4 regions of the Bradyrhizobium sp. SZCCHNR1093 genome follow, and region 3 is predicted to be linked to each of the others. Evidence: predicted binding sites of a transcription regulator. Region 3 holds the regulator's gene; each other region holds the start of a gene.
What was found. Region 3 encodes PhoB, which activates phosphate uptake and scavenging genes when phosphate is short. Its sites were predicted from a motif close to TGTCATNNANCTGTCAT; they were not measured.
Positions count from the first base shown of each region.

Region 1: QX070_RS24755 (Orn/Lys/Arg decarboxylase N-terminal domain-containing protein) is a predicted target of PhoB. The motif match lies at 2,116-2,132, and genes of this name have one in related genera.
Region 2: QX070_RS06315 (PhnD/SsuA/transferrin family substrate-binding protein) is a predicted target of PhoB. The motif match lies at 2,295-2,311, and genes of this name have one in related genera.
Region 4: QX070_RS20390 (YbhN family protein) is a predicted target of PhoB. The motif match lies at 2,103-2,119, and genes of this name have one in related genera.

Region 1 is NZ_JAUHJJ010000009.1:47,746-51,318, forward strand. It holds gene cobS (adenosylcobinamide-GDP ribazoletransferase) at 1-389, opposite strand, end outside; gene QX070_RS24745 (histidine phosphatase family protein) at 386-979, opposite strand; gene cobT (nicotinate-nucleotide--dimethylbenzimidazole phosphoribosyltransferase) at 979-2,034, opposite strand; gene QX070_RS24755 (Orn/Lys/Arg decarboxylase N-terminal domain-containing protein) at 2,178-3,573, shown strand, end outside.
Region 2 is NZ_JAUHJJ010000002.1:143,674-147,246, forward strand. It holds gene QX070_RS06310 (HAMP domain-containing sensor histidine kinase) at 1-1,317, opposite strand, end outside; gene QX070_RS06315 (PhnD/SsuA/transferrin family substrate-binding protein) at 1,314-2,063, opposite strand; gene QX070_RS06320 (metalloregulator ArsR/SmtB family transcription factor) at 2,428-2,793, shown strand; gene QX070_RS06325 (arsenate reductase ArsC) at 2,786-3,313, shown strand; gene arsB (ACR3 family arsenite efflux transporter) at 3,317-3,573, shown strand, end outside.
Region 3 is NZ_JAUHJJ010000002.1:922,710-926,282, forward strand. It holds gene pstB (phosphate ABC transporter ATP-binding protein PstB) at 1-484, shown strand, start outside; gene phoU (phosphate signaling complex protein PhoU) at 515-1,231, shown strand; gene phoB (phosphate regulon transcriptional regulator PhoB) at 1,248-1,955, shown strand; gene QX070_RS09915 (trypsin-like serine protease) at 2,101-3,417, shown strand.
Region 4 is NZ_JAUHJJ010000006.1:62,511-66,083, forward strand. It holds gene QX070_RS20370 (YdcF family protein) at 1-149, opposite strand, end outside; gene QX070_RS20375 (hypothetical protein) at 236-766, opposite strand; gene QX070_RS20380 (hypothetical protein) at 875-1,309, shown strand; gene QX070_RS20385 (ferritin-like domain-containing protein) at 1,384-1,890, opposite strand; gene QX070_RS20390 (YbhN family protein) at 2,275-3,366, shown strand; gene QX070_RS20395 (hypothetical protein) at 3,470-3,573, shown strand, end outside.

The DNA of each region.
Region 1 (3,573 bases), on a different contig from region 3:
AGCTCGGCGATCAGCACCAGCTTCGCGGCGATCTGCAGGGATATCGCGACGACAGCGAAGCTGCCGGCGTGGGGATCGCCAAGCACGGCGATGAAGCGCTCCGGCTTGCCATGCGAGGCGCCGAACGCATCGGCGACGTCGCCGAGCCCATCGAGATGCAGCGCGCCGGTGATCCCGATCCAGGCGACCAGCACGGTCAGCGCGACGATCCACGGATCGGCATCATGAAAAAGGCGGGCGACCAGCGCCAGACAGGCGCCAATCACCAGTCCGGCTGCCGGAAACCAGACCGACGCCCGCGCCAGATCGTCCGGTCGTAACTCAGCGACCCGCGGTGTCGGCAGCCGTGTCAGGAATTGCAATGCGATCCAGAATTCACGAAGCATCATGGCTGGATGATCTCGACGATTTCGCCCCAAGGTACACCATCATCGCCCTGCCCGGCTTCGAGCGTGATCCGCGTACCAGGGCGAATGCGTAAGCTCCACAGCTGGTGCAGCGGCCAGCCGAGCAGATGCGAGAGCGCTGCGCGTATGGCGCCGCCATGGGTCACCACGAGAACCGGCGCAGGCTCGGGCCGGACAAGGATACGATGTGTCGCGCGCGCCACTCGCGCCTGCAAATCGGACCAGCTCTCACCGCCCGGCACCCGGACCTCAGCATCGGCATGGAAGGTGTCGAGCAAGGCTTCGCCTCCGGGCTCCGCGGCGATGTCGCGATGCGTCCGCCCGTCCCAGCGTCCGAAATCGAGCTCGCTCCAATCCGCATCGATGTCCAGCGCACAGTTGGTCTGCCGGGCATAATCCTCCGCTGCCGCACGTGCGCGCGCCAACGGCGAGCTGACGACGCTGTGCCAGATCAGGCTCCGCGTCTGCCGCCGGAATTGATCCCAGCCGAGGTCGCTGAGCGGCGGGTCGGTACGGCCGTCGAGATAGCCGTCCCGTCCTGTCGTCCCGTGCCGCAGCAGATCGATCCGCATCAGGACTTGGCTCCCGAGACGGCGGCCTCCGCAAAGGTGGCCATGCCCCCGTGGAGCACACAGGCCAGCCGGATGATCGGCAGCGCAGTGGCGGCGCCCGAGGCCTCGCCAAGCCGCAGATCGAGGTCGATCAGCGGACGGGCACCGAGCGCGTCGAGCACGATGGCGTGGCCGCGCTCGGCCGAGCGATGCGAGAACAGCAGCCACGGACGGCAGGAGGGATTGAGGCGGACGGCGACCAGCGCCGCGACAGAGACGATGAAGCCGTCGACCAGCACCGGCCAGCGCCGCTGCGCGGCGGCGACGATCGCGCCGGCCATCGCAATGATCTCGAAGCCGCCGACGGCAGCCAGGACGTCCGCGACGGCCGCTCCCGCCGTGAGCCCGTATCGCCCCAACGCATCGGCAATCACCGCAGCCTTCCTGGCCCGTCCGTCGGCGTCGAGCCCGGTGCCGCTGCCGACGATGTCCGCGGGCGCGCATGACAGCAGCGCGGCGGCAATCGCTGCCGCCGATGTCGTGTTGCCGATCCCCATCTCGCCGAAGATCACGAGTTGCGGCGCGTGATCGTCCTGCCGCACCACCGCGCGCCGTCCGGCTTCGGCCGCGAACGCAACCTCCTCCAGCGTCAGCGCCGCCTCGGTGCTGAAGTCGCGCGTGCCGCGCCGCGGCTTGTCGACGACCACGCCGGGCACCGGCTCGCTCGCCAGCGTGCCGACGTCGACCACCTCCAGCGGACAGCCGAGGCTGCGCGACAGCACCGAAATCGCCGCACCGCCGCGGGCGAAGTTGTGAAGCATCTGGACCGTGACTTCGGGCGGATAGGCCGAGACCCCGCGCGCCGCGATGCCGTGGTCGCCTGCGAACAGCACCACCGGCACCCGGTCGGCCCCTGGACGTTCCGACGCCTGCAGCGCGGCCAGATCGACCGCCACCTGCTCCAACCGCCCAAGGGCGCCAAACGGCTTGGTCAACTGGGCCTGGCGTTCCAGCGCTGCCTGCCGATGGAGCTCGGACGGGGCCACACAATCAAGGCTGATCCATTCGGGAAGCACCACGGATCCTTTCAGCATCACTCGGGTTCGGGACGATTGCCACTGCGAGGCGACCGAGACAAGCTCCGTGAGGCGCCCTATTGTCATCGAAGCGTCATCGAACGTGACGACAGGTGGCTGCCCACCCAGCCCGAAAGACTGTCATGGAATACTTCCGCCGCTTCACCTTCCTGTTCGCCGCGCCCGTGTTCGAGACCGACGACCTTGCGGGGCTCCGCTTCAACCAGATCATCGAGGAGATCCAGCGCTCGGGCTTCGAGGTGGTGCGCGCCCGCAAGCTGGAGGACGCCGAGATCGCCGTGCAGACGGATGCCGCGATCGGCTGCATGGTCGTCGATTGGGGCAAGAAGGGCCTGGAAGGCAAGACGGCGTCGCTGATCAACCTGATGCGCCGTCGCGGACTGGACTTCCCGATCATCCTCCTGATCCGCCGCAAGCGGTTCGAGGATCTGCCGGTCGAGGTGCTCGACTTCATCGACGGATACGTCTTCCTGTCGGAGGAGACTCCAGCCTTCATCGCCAAGAACCTGGTCAGCCGGCTGAAGCAATATGCCGAGACACTGAAGACGCCATTCTTCGGCGCGCTGGTCGACTATGCCGAGGAAGGCAACCAGCTCTGGACCTGCCCCGGGCACAATGGCGGCGTGTTCTATAGCCGCAGCCCGATCGGCCGGGTCTTCGTCGAGCATCTCGGCGAGGCCGTGTTCCGCGACGATCTCGACAATTCCGTGCTCGATCTCGGCGATCTCCTGACCCATGAGGGGCCGGCGCTGCGCGCGCAGAAGGAAGCCGCGCAGATCTTCGGCGCCGAGAAGACCTATTTCGTCCTCAACGGTACCTCGACCTCCAACAAGGTCGTGCTCGGGGCCCTGGTCACCGACGGCGACCTCGTGCTGTTCGATCGCAACAACCACAAGGCCGCTCATCACGGCGCACTGCTGATTTCGGGCGGCGTCCCGATCTACATCCCAACGGTTCGCAACCCCTGGGGCCTGATCGGCCCGATGCGCTGGGATCTGCTGGACGAAGAGCATCTGCGACAGCAGATCCGCGACAACCCGCTGGTCAAGGACCCCGACGCCTGGCGCAAGGAGCGGCCGTTCCGCGTCGCGGTGGTCGAGGAGTGCACCTATGACGGCACGATCCACAGCGCCGAGATGATCCTGAAGCGGATCGGGCATCTCTGCGACTACATCATGTTCGACGAGGCCTGGGCGGGCTTCATGAAATTCCACCCGCTCTACGCCGGCCGCTTCGCCATGGGCCTCGGCGAGCTCGGACCCGACGCCCCCGGCATCATCGCCACGCAATCGACCCACAAGCAGCTCGCGAGCTTCTCCCAGGCCTCGCAGATCCACGTCAAGGACCGCCACATCAAGGGCCAGCGGCGGCGGGTCGAGCATCGCCGCTTCAACGAAAGCTTCATGCAGCACGCCTCGACCTCGCCGTTCTATCCGCTGTTCGCCTCGCTGGACGTCGGCGCGCAGATGATGAAGGGCCGCTCCGGCGAGGTGCTGTGGGACGACACGATCCGACTCG
Region 2 (3,573 bases), 780 kb from region 3:
CTCTCCGGGCCGTGGCGCGGCATCCGCTTCACGGCTTTCGAGGTAGCTGACCCTATCCTGGTCGAGTCCGGCGCCTTCGTCGCTCACTGTCAGGACTAGGCTGCCGTCCACCAGCCCCGCTTCGAATGCGATACGGCCGGCGGGCGCGCTTGCTTGGCACGCGTTGAGCAGCAGATTGAGCGCGGCCTGACGGACGGCATTCGCTCTGACGGGAATCTCGCCGGGAAGCTCGTTCGCCCACGACAGCGAAAGGTTTCTGCGATCGAGCTCAGGACCGATCAGAAGACGCAGGTCCTCGATGTCGCTTGGCTTCAGCGGACGCATCGCGGTGTCGACACGGTGGGTCACCAATGCGGACCTCACGACGTCGCGGATGCCCGCGAGCCCCCGCTCAAGAAGAGAGAGTGCACGCTCCCGAACCCCGAGCTGATGGCCATGTCGCCGGAGCGTCTCGATCGCGTTGAACATGCCTCCCAGCGGATTGTTGATTTCGTGGGCCATCCCGGAGGCAAGACGGCCGAGGCTAGTGAGACGTTGCTCTTCCGCGACGCGAGCAGCCAGCGCCTCACGCTCGTTCCATGATCGCACCATCATGTTGTAGTGTCTGAACAGGCGACCGAACTCCGAACTGGGCGGTCCGACATCCTCATCTGCGATGCACCGCAGTTCGCCGGACTGCCCCCGCCTGAAATGCGTGGTCAAGAGCTGCACCGGTCGCAGCATTCTGCGCACCGCGATGAAGCCGACCGCCGCGACCAGCATAGTGATGGCGATATTGGTCGCGACCAACGTCCAGAGCACGTCCCGCCGCTCCTTGAATCGGGCGCCGACGTCGAATTGGGTGTAGATCACCCCGATGCGACGCCCCTGATCGAGCAGCACGCGGCGGACGCCGGCACGCTCGGCCTGCTCGTCAAGCCAGCTATCGTTTGCGTCCGCAAACCGATCGACGATCGACTTCGGCACGGGTGCAAAGGCCGGCACGGTACGGGGATCGAAGGAAGCCAGGACGATGCCGTCGGGTTCCGCCACCACCGTCTCGAGAATCGTCAAGCCGCGGTACAGTGAACGAGCGCGGTCGAGATTGTCGAACGTCTCCCAGGCGTCCCCACGGATCACCGCAGGCATCACCGACGACGAAAGCCCGTCCAGGTAGGCGGCGGTCAATTCCCGGAAATGGCGATCCTGGGTTTCGGCGAGCCTCTTGAGCACCTGATCTGTGAGCACCACCCCGATGGCGACCATGAGCAGCGCCACAAGCGCAGGGACCTTGATCACGACCGGCAGATTCGATCTCAGGTCGAAGCGAGCGCTCATCCGAGGCTCCGAACATAGTTCATCTTCGCCCCAATCGTGTCGAACAGGGATGGATCGCTTCTCGTGAAACCGTCGAGATGCAGCATCTGCAGCACCCGACGGGCCTCCGGATCGGACGACATCCCGACGAACGCTGCGGCCAGGTCATCGACCGAAAGTCCGCTCGGGCGGCTCTTGCCGCACGCCACCGGCGGAAATCCTAGCCATTCCGATTGTCGCAACACGCGAGTTGGAGCCGTCAAATCGGGCTCTACGATGCTGAGGACTTCCCACACGTAGCCATCGACGGATCCGCTATCCGCCAGCCCGGAGGCGACTGCGCGGACGACGTTGCGATGACCATAGGTGAAGAAGTGATGCCTGAAGAAATCCTCCGGCTTGGTGTGCATATCGGTCAGAAGGGCGCGAGTGACGAGGAAGCCGGAATTGCTGTCGGGATCGGAGAACGCGTGCGTGTCGCCTTTCAGATCGGGAAAGGACTCGGCCTTACGGCGGGCATCGACGATCACGTAGGACTGGTAAAGTGGGCGGCCCTTCCACACCGGTACCGCTACCAGATCGAGCTGCTCGCGAAATTGGACGTAGGGGTAGCCGCAGATCCAGGCAGCATCAATTTGTCCGTTTACCAGGAGGAGCGTGATCTCCTGGTAGGTTCGGCGCGTGAGGATCTGGACTTCCCTGCTCCAAATGCGCTCAAGATAAGAGCGAAGTGTCGCCAACAGCTCCAAGTCGGAAGTCAGAAGCACGGGCGTGAGCCCAATCTGCACCGGCCGCGGATCAGCCGCTACGGCGCGTCTGCTTTTAAGAGCAATCGTACTCGCCGCTAGTCCGGATAGGACTGCGCGCCTCGTGACTCGCGTTCTATTCGCATGTGATGCAGGGGCCTGCCTTTGACGCAAACCCATGGCGATTCCTCCTAGAGTCGTCGCCCCTTTTTTCTTAGAGAGTATCGAATGGCGTCTGGCGCGGCAACGAATATGACAGGCATGTGACGGTGAGGTATTGAGATAGCTCAAGCAACAGCTCACCGGCGCGCGTCTCAAGGACCTGCGGGAGCTCAGCGCCACTCTGTGGTTGACAGAATGCTGTAATATCCATAAGTCTAGAAATATGGATAATGAAGAAGCGGTCTTGGCGCTCGCCGCGCTCGCTCAGCCCACTCGGCTGAACGCATTTCGTATTCTGGCAAGTCATGAGCCGGAGGGTCTGTCGGCCGGAGAGCTTGCTCGCGCCCTGGAAGTTCCCCAGAACACGCTCTCGGCGCACCTTTCGATCCTTTCAAGGGCGGACCTCGTCACCTCGGAGCGACACAGCCGGTCGATCATCTATCGCGCCAATCTTGCCGAATTCCAGAAGGTGGCGCTGTTTCTGCTGCAGGACTGCTGCGGCGGCCGGCCGGAAGTCTGCGCACCATTGATTGAAAGCCTTGCGCCTTGCTGTCCTCCGAAAAAGAAAAGGGAGCGAAGCCGTGTCTGATCACCTCTACAACGTTCTCTTCCTCTGCACCGGCAACTCCGCCCGTTCAATCATGGCGGAATCGATCCTGCGAAAGAATGCCGGCGGCCGCTTCCGGGCGTTCTCGGCAGGCAGCACGCCGAAGGGCGCGGTCAACCCGCTGGCGCTACGCACTCTCCAAAGCCTGGACTATCCGACCGACGGCTTGCGCTCGAAGAGCTGGCTCGAGTTCGCCGCCCCCGATGCACCCGTCATGGATTTCGTCTTCACGGTCTGCGACAACGCCGCCGGTGAGACCTGTCCGGTGTGGCCTGGACAGCCGATGACCGCTCACTGGGGCATCGAGGATCCCGCCGCAGTCGAAGGTATTGATCTCCAGAAGGAGGCGGCATTCGTGACCGCCTTCCGGTACCTGAAGAATCGCATCGGTACCTTCACCAATCTTCCTCTGCGCAGCATCGACAAACTGTCGCTCGGCACCAAGTTGCGCGAGATCGGCCGGTCGGAAGGCGCGAGTTCATCCCGCAACGACGTGGCCTGACACATGAGCATCTTCGAACGTTACCTCACACTTTGGGTTGCCCTCTGCATCGTCGCCGGCGTCGTGCTCGGCCACTTCATGCCTAGCTTCTTCGGAGTGGTTGCAGCCGCGGAAGTGGCCAAGGTCAATTTGCCAGTGGCAGTCCTGATCTGGCTGATGATCGTGCCGATGCTGCTGAAGATCGACTTCGGTGCTTTGAGCCAGGTCCGAGAGCACTGGCGCGGCGTGGGGGTTACCCTGTTCATCAATTGGGCCGTCAA
Region 3 (3,573 bases):
CCAGAAGCCGACGCCGTTCCCGATGACGATCTACGAAAACATCGCCTTCGGCATCCGCCTCTATGAGAAGATCTCGAAGTCGGAGATGGACGACCGGGTCGAGAAGGCGCTGCGCGGCGGCGCGTTGTGGAACGAGGTCAAGGACAAGCTCAACGCCTCGGGCCTGTCGCTGTCCGGCGGCCAGCAGCAGCGGCTGTGCATCGCGCGCACCGTGGCGGTCCGGCCGGAGGTGATCTTGTTCGACGAGCCGTGCTCGGCGCTCGATCCGATCTCGACCGCCAAGGTCGAGGAGCTGATCCAGGAGCTGGCCGAAAACTATACGATCGCCATCGTGACGCATAACATGCAGCAGGCGGCGCGCGTCTCCGACAAGACCGCCTTCATGTATCTCGGCGAGCTGATCGAGTTCGACGACACCAGCAAGATCTTCACTTCGCCGAGTGATCGGCGGACCCAGGATTACATCACCGGCCGGTTCGGCTGACGCCGACGACATTGCCTTCAGGAGATCATCATGGCCAGTGAACATACCGCCAAGGCGTTCGACAGCGATCTGCAGGACCTGACCCGTCTGGTATCGGAGATGGGCGGCCTCGCGGAGCGGCTGATCGTCGATTCCGTCGATGCGCTGGTGCGGCGCGACATCGCGCTCGGCCAGAAGGTGGTCGCCACCGACGCCGAGGTCGACAAGCTGCAGCGCATCATCGAGGAGCGCGCCGTGCTCACGATCGCCCGTCGCCAGCCGATGGCGGTCGACCTGCGCGAGATCGTCGGCGCGATGCGCGTGGCGACCGATCTGGAGCGCATCGGCGACCTCGCCAAGAACATCGGCAAGCGCGTCGCGGCGCTGGAGAGCGACTTCCATCCGCTGAAGCTGATCCGCGGCCTCGAGCACATGACCGATCTGGTGCAGTCGCAGGTCAAGACGGTGCTGGACGCCTATGCCGCGCATGACCTGCCGGCGGCGATGACGGTGTGGAAGGGCGACGAGGAAGTCGACGCCATCTGCACCTCGCTGTTCCGCGAGCTCCTGACCTACATGATGGAGGATCCGCGCAACATCTCGTTCTGCATCCACCTGATGTTCTGCGCCAAGAACATCGAGCGCATCGGCGATCACGCGACCAACATCGCCGAGACTGTATTCTATATGATCGAAGGCCAGCAGATCATGGACAAGCGCCCGAAGGGCGACATGACGAGCTTCGCGACGACGATTCCCGGTAACTAAGAGAGACGGTTCAGACATGGGCGCCCGAATTCTGGTGGTGGAGGACGAGGAGGCGCTGACGACGCTGCTGCGCTACAACCTCGAGGCCGAAGGCTACGAGGTCGAGACCGTGGCGCGCGGCGACGAGGCCGACACGCGGCTGAAGGAGCGCGTTCCGGATCTCGTCGTGCTCGACTGGATGCTGCCGGGCCTCTCCGGCATCGAGCTGTGCCGCCGCCTGCGCGCGCGGACCGAGACCCGGCAATTGCCGATCATCATGCTGACGGCGCGCGGCGAGGAGAGCGAGCGCGTGCGCGGACTCGCCACCGGCGCCGACGACTACATCGTCAAGCCGTTCTCGGTGCCGGAGCTCCTGGCGCGCGTGAAAGGCCTGCTGCGGCGGGCGAGCCCGGAGCGGCTGGCGACCGTGCTGTCCTATGGCGACATCGAGCTCGACCGCGAGAAACGCCGCGTGGCGCGCTCGGGGCGGCCGATCGATCTCGGCCCGACCGAATACCGCCTGCTCGAATTCTTCCTCGAGCACCCCGGCCGCGTGTTCAGCCGCGAACAGCTGCTCGACAGCGTTTGGGGCCGCGACATCTACATCGACGAGCGCACCGTCGACGTCCATATCGGCCGCCTGCGCAAGCTGCTCAATCCCGGCCGCGAGCAGGACCCGATCCGCACCGTGCGCGGCGCCGGTTATGCGCTCGATGATCGCTTCGCCAAGAGCGAGCAGGTGTAAGGGCGATGGGCGTGAGGATGAAGAAGGTGTGAGGCGCGAGCGGGCCCGATTGAGGAGATCGCGGTCCGCTTTCCGCCACGCCGCCGCCGTCTTGATCGTGTCTGCTTCGTGGCCCGTCACGATGTTTCGGTCCCAGCGGACGCCCTTGATCAAGACCATCATCATATCTCTTGTCATGCTGCTCGGCAGCTTGGCGGGCGCCCCGGCCGCCGAGCTCGAGGACGCGGTCGCGGCGGCAGGCAACGGGCAGCATGCGGCGGCGATGCGACGGCTGCTGCCGCTGGCCGCCAAGGGCGATGCGCGGGCGCAGTTCGACGTCGGCTTCATGCAGGCGTTCGGCTGGGGCGTGCCGCGTAATCCGAGCGAGGCGCTGGCCTGGTACCGCAAGGCCGCCGATCAGGGGCTCGCCGTCGCGCAACATTATCTCGGCATCGCCTACGTCAATGGCGAGGGTGTTGCCTCCAACTACGGCGAAGCCAGTCGCTGGTTCAGCCGCGCCGCGGCGCAGGGCTTCGCCCAGTCGCAATACATGCTCGGCCTGATGCTGCTCGACGGCCGCGGTGTGAAACAGGACGTCGTGCAGGGCTATGCCTGGCTGGTGATGGCGGGCCGTAGTGGCGTGCGATCGGCCGGCCGCGACGTGCAGCGGGTCAGGTTGACCGAGCCGCAGCGCGTCCAGGCCCAGAGCGCCATTGCGTCCTGGCAGCCGAAACCGGAATCGGCGGATGCGGGCATTGCCACTCCGCGTCCGGAGCAATTGCTCGGGCTCGATCGCCACATCGGCGAGGTCGTCGATCCCACCTCCTGGCCGGCGTCGTCGATCGGCGTCGTCACCGTCGCGCAATACTCGAGCGGCGGCTGGTGCACCGGCACCCTGGTGGCGCCGCGCGTCGTGCTCACCGCCGCGCATTGCGTCTTCAACGGCGTGGCGCAGGTCAGCCCCGGCAATGTCCGCTTCCTGGCCGGCATGAACCGTGGCACGCCGGCGGCATCGTCGGTCGCCGACAAGCTGATCGTGGCGCCCGATTTCGTCCCGACCCGGCACGACAGATGGTCGCTCGACCGCTCGCCCGCCGATTGGGCGCTGATCGTGCTGAAGGATGCGCTGCCGTCGAAGCCGGTGGCGGTCAAGGCGCTGACCCGCGAGGAGCTCGCGGCTGCGACCACGGCCGGAACCATCTCCGAGATCGGCTATGGCCAGGAGCGGCGCTATTCGCCGACCGGCCAGCGCAATTGCAGCGCCGGCATGACCGGGGATGCCCGGCTGTTGACAGTGCATTGCCTGGCCAATTTCGGCTATTCGGGCTCGCCGATCCTGGCCGAGGTCGGCGGGGAGCCGGCCGTGGTCGGCATCTTCTCGGCGTTCCACGAGGAGACCCGGCTGATGTTCGCCGCCCCCGCGAGCCAGTTCGAGGCGGTCGTGCGCCGCGAGATCGCGGCGCAGAGTGCCTCGGCGCGGTGAGGGAAGGAGCGAGAGAGACGAGGTCCCGCCGCTGGTCATGATCTGTGCGTGACTGGATAGCGGGTTGCCAAGCGAGAGGGCGGTCCGGGAAGCGCCACCCAGGTTTTCCTGCAGCTTTCGCCTGCAGCGGGGCCTTTACCGAACTGGCCTAGCTCT
Region 4 (3,573 bases), on a different contig from region 3:
ACCGCCGTCTCGGCACGCAGCTCCTCGTCGACGCGGGTCCCGAACACGAACAGGAGATCGGCCGGCCGCAGCGGCGTATCGGCGAAATGCCGCGCGTTGACCACGGCGATCTCGGCGTCATCCGGTCTGCGCAGCGCGCGATCCTGCATCGTTCTTCTCCCAACGTCGGCTCATCCTGGCATGACGCGGCGCTGTCGCGCGCTCACATTCGATGACCGGCGATGACGCCGCGTGATCACGGCAGCAGCGAGCCGGGAATATCCGTGAACGTGTAGCTGCGCGGCCTGTTGCGGGTGATGAAGCCGCCGACATACCAGGCGAACAGCGCGGCGAAGCCGATCAGGAACAACGCTCCCGACCATTCGGCGATGACGAGCGCACGCACCAGAAGCCCCGTCATCGCCACCGCGAACAGCGCGATCGCGGCGAGCGCGGCGCCATATGTGAAGCGGCCGAGGCCGGCCGTGAGCCGCGCGTTGCTGCCGCTCGAGGCGAGCCGCGCATGCAGGCCGAGGATGAAAGCACGATAGGCCTCGCTCTGCGGCGCCATCAGCGCCGCCGTCTGCCAGGAAGTCGAGATGATGCTCAGCCTGCGGCCATCGCGATGGGTGATGTCGGCACGAAAACGCTTCGCCTGCATCGACACCGGCCGGTAGGACAGCCGGATCGCGGCGATGTCGGCGTACGGCCACAGGCCGGTCCGGCCGGCGAACCGCCACGACAGGCCCTGCCCCGTGAGCTCGAACTGCTGCGCGGCGCCGATCAACGACGCCTTGTAGGCGTAGCGGATCGCGTCATGGCCTTCTGTGGTGATGTCCTGGGAAATGGATCGGTCCTGTTGCGCGTGGCGCGCGCCTTATCCTACAAACGGAGCATGAGCGAAACGATCTATTTTCCGCGCCACCTGATCCTGGCCGGAGCGATGGCCGCCGGCGTGCTGCTGGCGCTGGCCGTGCACATGCTCGGCGCCCGCTACGGGCTCGATCTCGGCGGCCTGTGGCAGACCGAGAGCGGCGCTTTCATGCCGGCGGGATCGGCGATCGCCTGGTGGCTGATCGCCACGGTCGGCTTCTCCTCGGGCTATTTCATCGCCAACATCATGCACAGCGCGGTGTCGGGCGAGATCCCGCAGCGGATGCGCAACTTCCTGGTCGTGGTCGGCGTACTGATGCTGGCCGGCATCGGCCAGGCGATCTCCGGCCCGAGCCCGGTGCCGTCGGCCTCGGGTGTGCTGGCCGGCCTCGCCGCGCTCTGCCTCGGTGCCCTGATGGCGTTCTGCGGCGCCAATTTCGCGTTGCGTAAGAGCTGACGCGCGGCATCCGGATGCGACGACGCCGCGCGGGATGTCCGCGCGGCGTTTTGTCTCATCGACTGGTGACGCGATCAGCTTGCGGCGCGCAGGTTGACGCCGCTCTCGGCGAGCTTGGTCAGCTTCATGTCGGTCGCCTTCTCCTCGTCGAGCGTCTTCTGCAGCACGGCGGCGCAGTCGCTGCGGCCAAGCTGCTTGGCCCAGGCGATCAGGCTGCCGTAGCGCGTGATCTCGTAGTGCTCGGCCGCCTGGGCGGCGTTGATCAGCGCTGCGTCCAGCACGGCCTTGTCGGTGACCTCGCCCGCGACCTCCTCGGCCTCCTCGATGATGCCGTCGATCGCCGGACAGTCGACCGCCTTGGCCGCGATGCCGTGCATCTTGAACACCTGCTCGAGACGCGTCACATGCGTCTTCGTCTCATCGAGATGGGTCAGAAAACCCTGCTTGAGCTTCCGATCCGTCGCCTTGTCCGCCATCTTTGGCAGCGCTTTGACGAGCTGGTTCTCGGCGTAATAGATGTCCTGCAGCTGATGAACGAACAAATCGTTCATCGTCTTGATGTCCTTGGTGAACAGTCCCATTTGCCTCATGTCCTCTTGGTTCGGGAACATGGCAGGTCCCTCCCCGACCGATCGTCGCCATATTCGCTGTGCCCGCGGGGCGCTAACCGGCGGCCACGGCGGTTGTTCCGGCGCAACCGGCCCTGCCGGCCGGAACCGGTCGCAGAGGGCCAGGTTTGCTCGTGAACCGCGCGCGTAACCAATTGGACCGAACTGAGGCGGCCGCCAGCCATGTGACTGGAGTGTGACAGACCCGCGCCGCATGGGTCGGAGCTGAGCTGTGTCAAGGACTGCACAAGGCGCGCATTTTAGCATAAGGAACAGGCTGTCACGAATTGCCCGCCTCCATCGACCAATGGTTTCGCCTCTTTTCCAAGAACTAGTACCGCCCCGCCGGGAGGATGAATGCAGCGCCTGCTGACCACGCTCTCGCGTGGCTTCAAGAAATGGATCGGCTGGAAGCGGCTGGGGATTGCAGCGAGCCTTGCGATCATCGCCTTCGCGATCACGACGCTCGTGCGCACGCTCAAGGGCGTCGATGCCGGCGTCATCCTGACGGCGCTCACCGAAATCCCGCTCGGTCACATCGCGCTCGCGGCCTTGTGTGTGATCGGCGCGTTCTGCACGCTGACCTTCTATGACTATTTTGCACTGCGAACGATTGGCAAGAAACACGTCCCCTATCGCATCGCAGCGATGAGCGCCTTCACCAGCTATTCGATCGGCCACAACATCGGCGCCACCGTCTTCACCGGGGGCGCGATCCGGTTCCGGATCTATTCGGACTACGGCCTGTCCGCGATCGACGTCGCCAAGATCTGCTTCCTGTCGGGCCTGACCTTCTGGCTCGGCAACCTGTTCGTGCTCGGCATCGGCATGACCCTGCATCCGGCCGCCGCCACCGCGATGGACCAGTTGCCCCCGGCGATGAACCAGCTGATCGCGATCGGCATCCTCGGGGCAATCTTCGCCTATCTCGGCTGGCTGACCGCCGGCAAGAACCGCCGGCAGCTCGGCCAGAACGGCTGGAAGGTGGTGCTGCCTTCCGCGCAGCTCACGCTGGTGCAGATCCTGATCGGCGTCGTCGACCTCGGCTTCTGCGCGCTGGCGATGTACCTGCTCGTCCCCGCCGATCCTCCGATCGACTTCCTGTCGCTGTCGGTGGTGTTCATCCTCGCCACCCTGCTCGGCTTTGCCAGCCATGCGCCTGGCAGCATCGGCGTGTTCGATGCCGCGATGCTGGTGGCGCTGCCGCAGTTCGGCCGCGAGCAGCTCTTGGCCACCCTGCTCGTCTTCCGCGTGCTCTATTTCGTGATCCCCTTCGCCATCGCGATCTCGATCATGGGCATCAGGGAGCTCTGGATGAACGTCGTCAAGCCGTGGCAGGAGCGGCGCCGGCTGAACGCCGCCTGCGAGGACGAGGTCGCCGCCAAGCGCGCCGCGGCCGCAGCACCCGCTGCGGTTCCCCAGCGCATCAAGCGCCACTCCCAGCGCTGAGCAGCAATTCTCTCGCGGACGATGCGACGGTTCGATCCTCGACCGGTTGAACTCGCGTGCGGTCCTCTTATTTCCGCCCCATCGCTGACGTGAATCCTTGCGCATGACCCGAATTCCCCCTCGTCCGCTGCTCGCCGCCTGCGTCCTGGCCAGCCTGCTCGCCCCTCTCGCCGCCACCGAGGCGGCCGCGCAGTTCGGCGCAGCGCC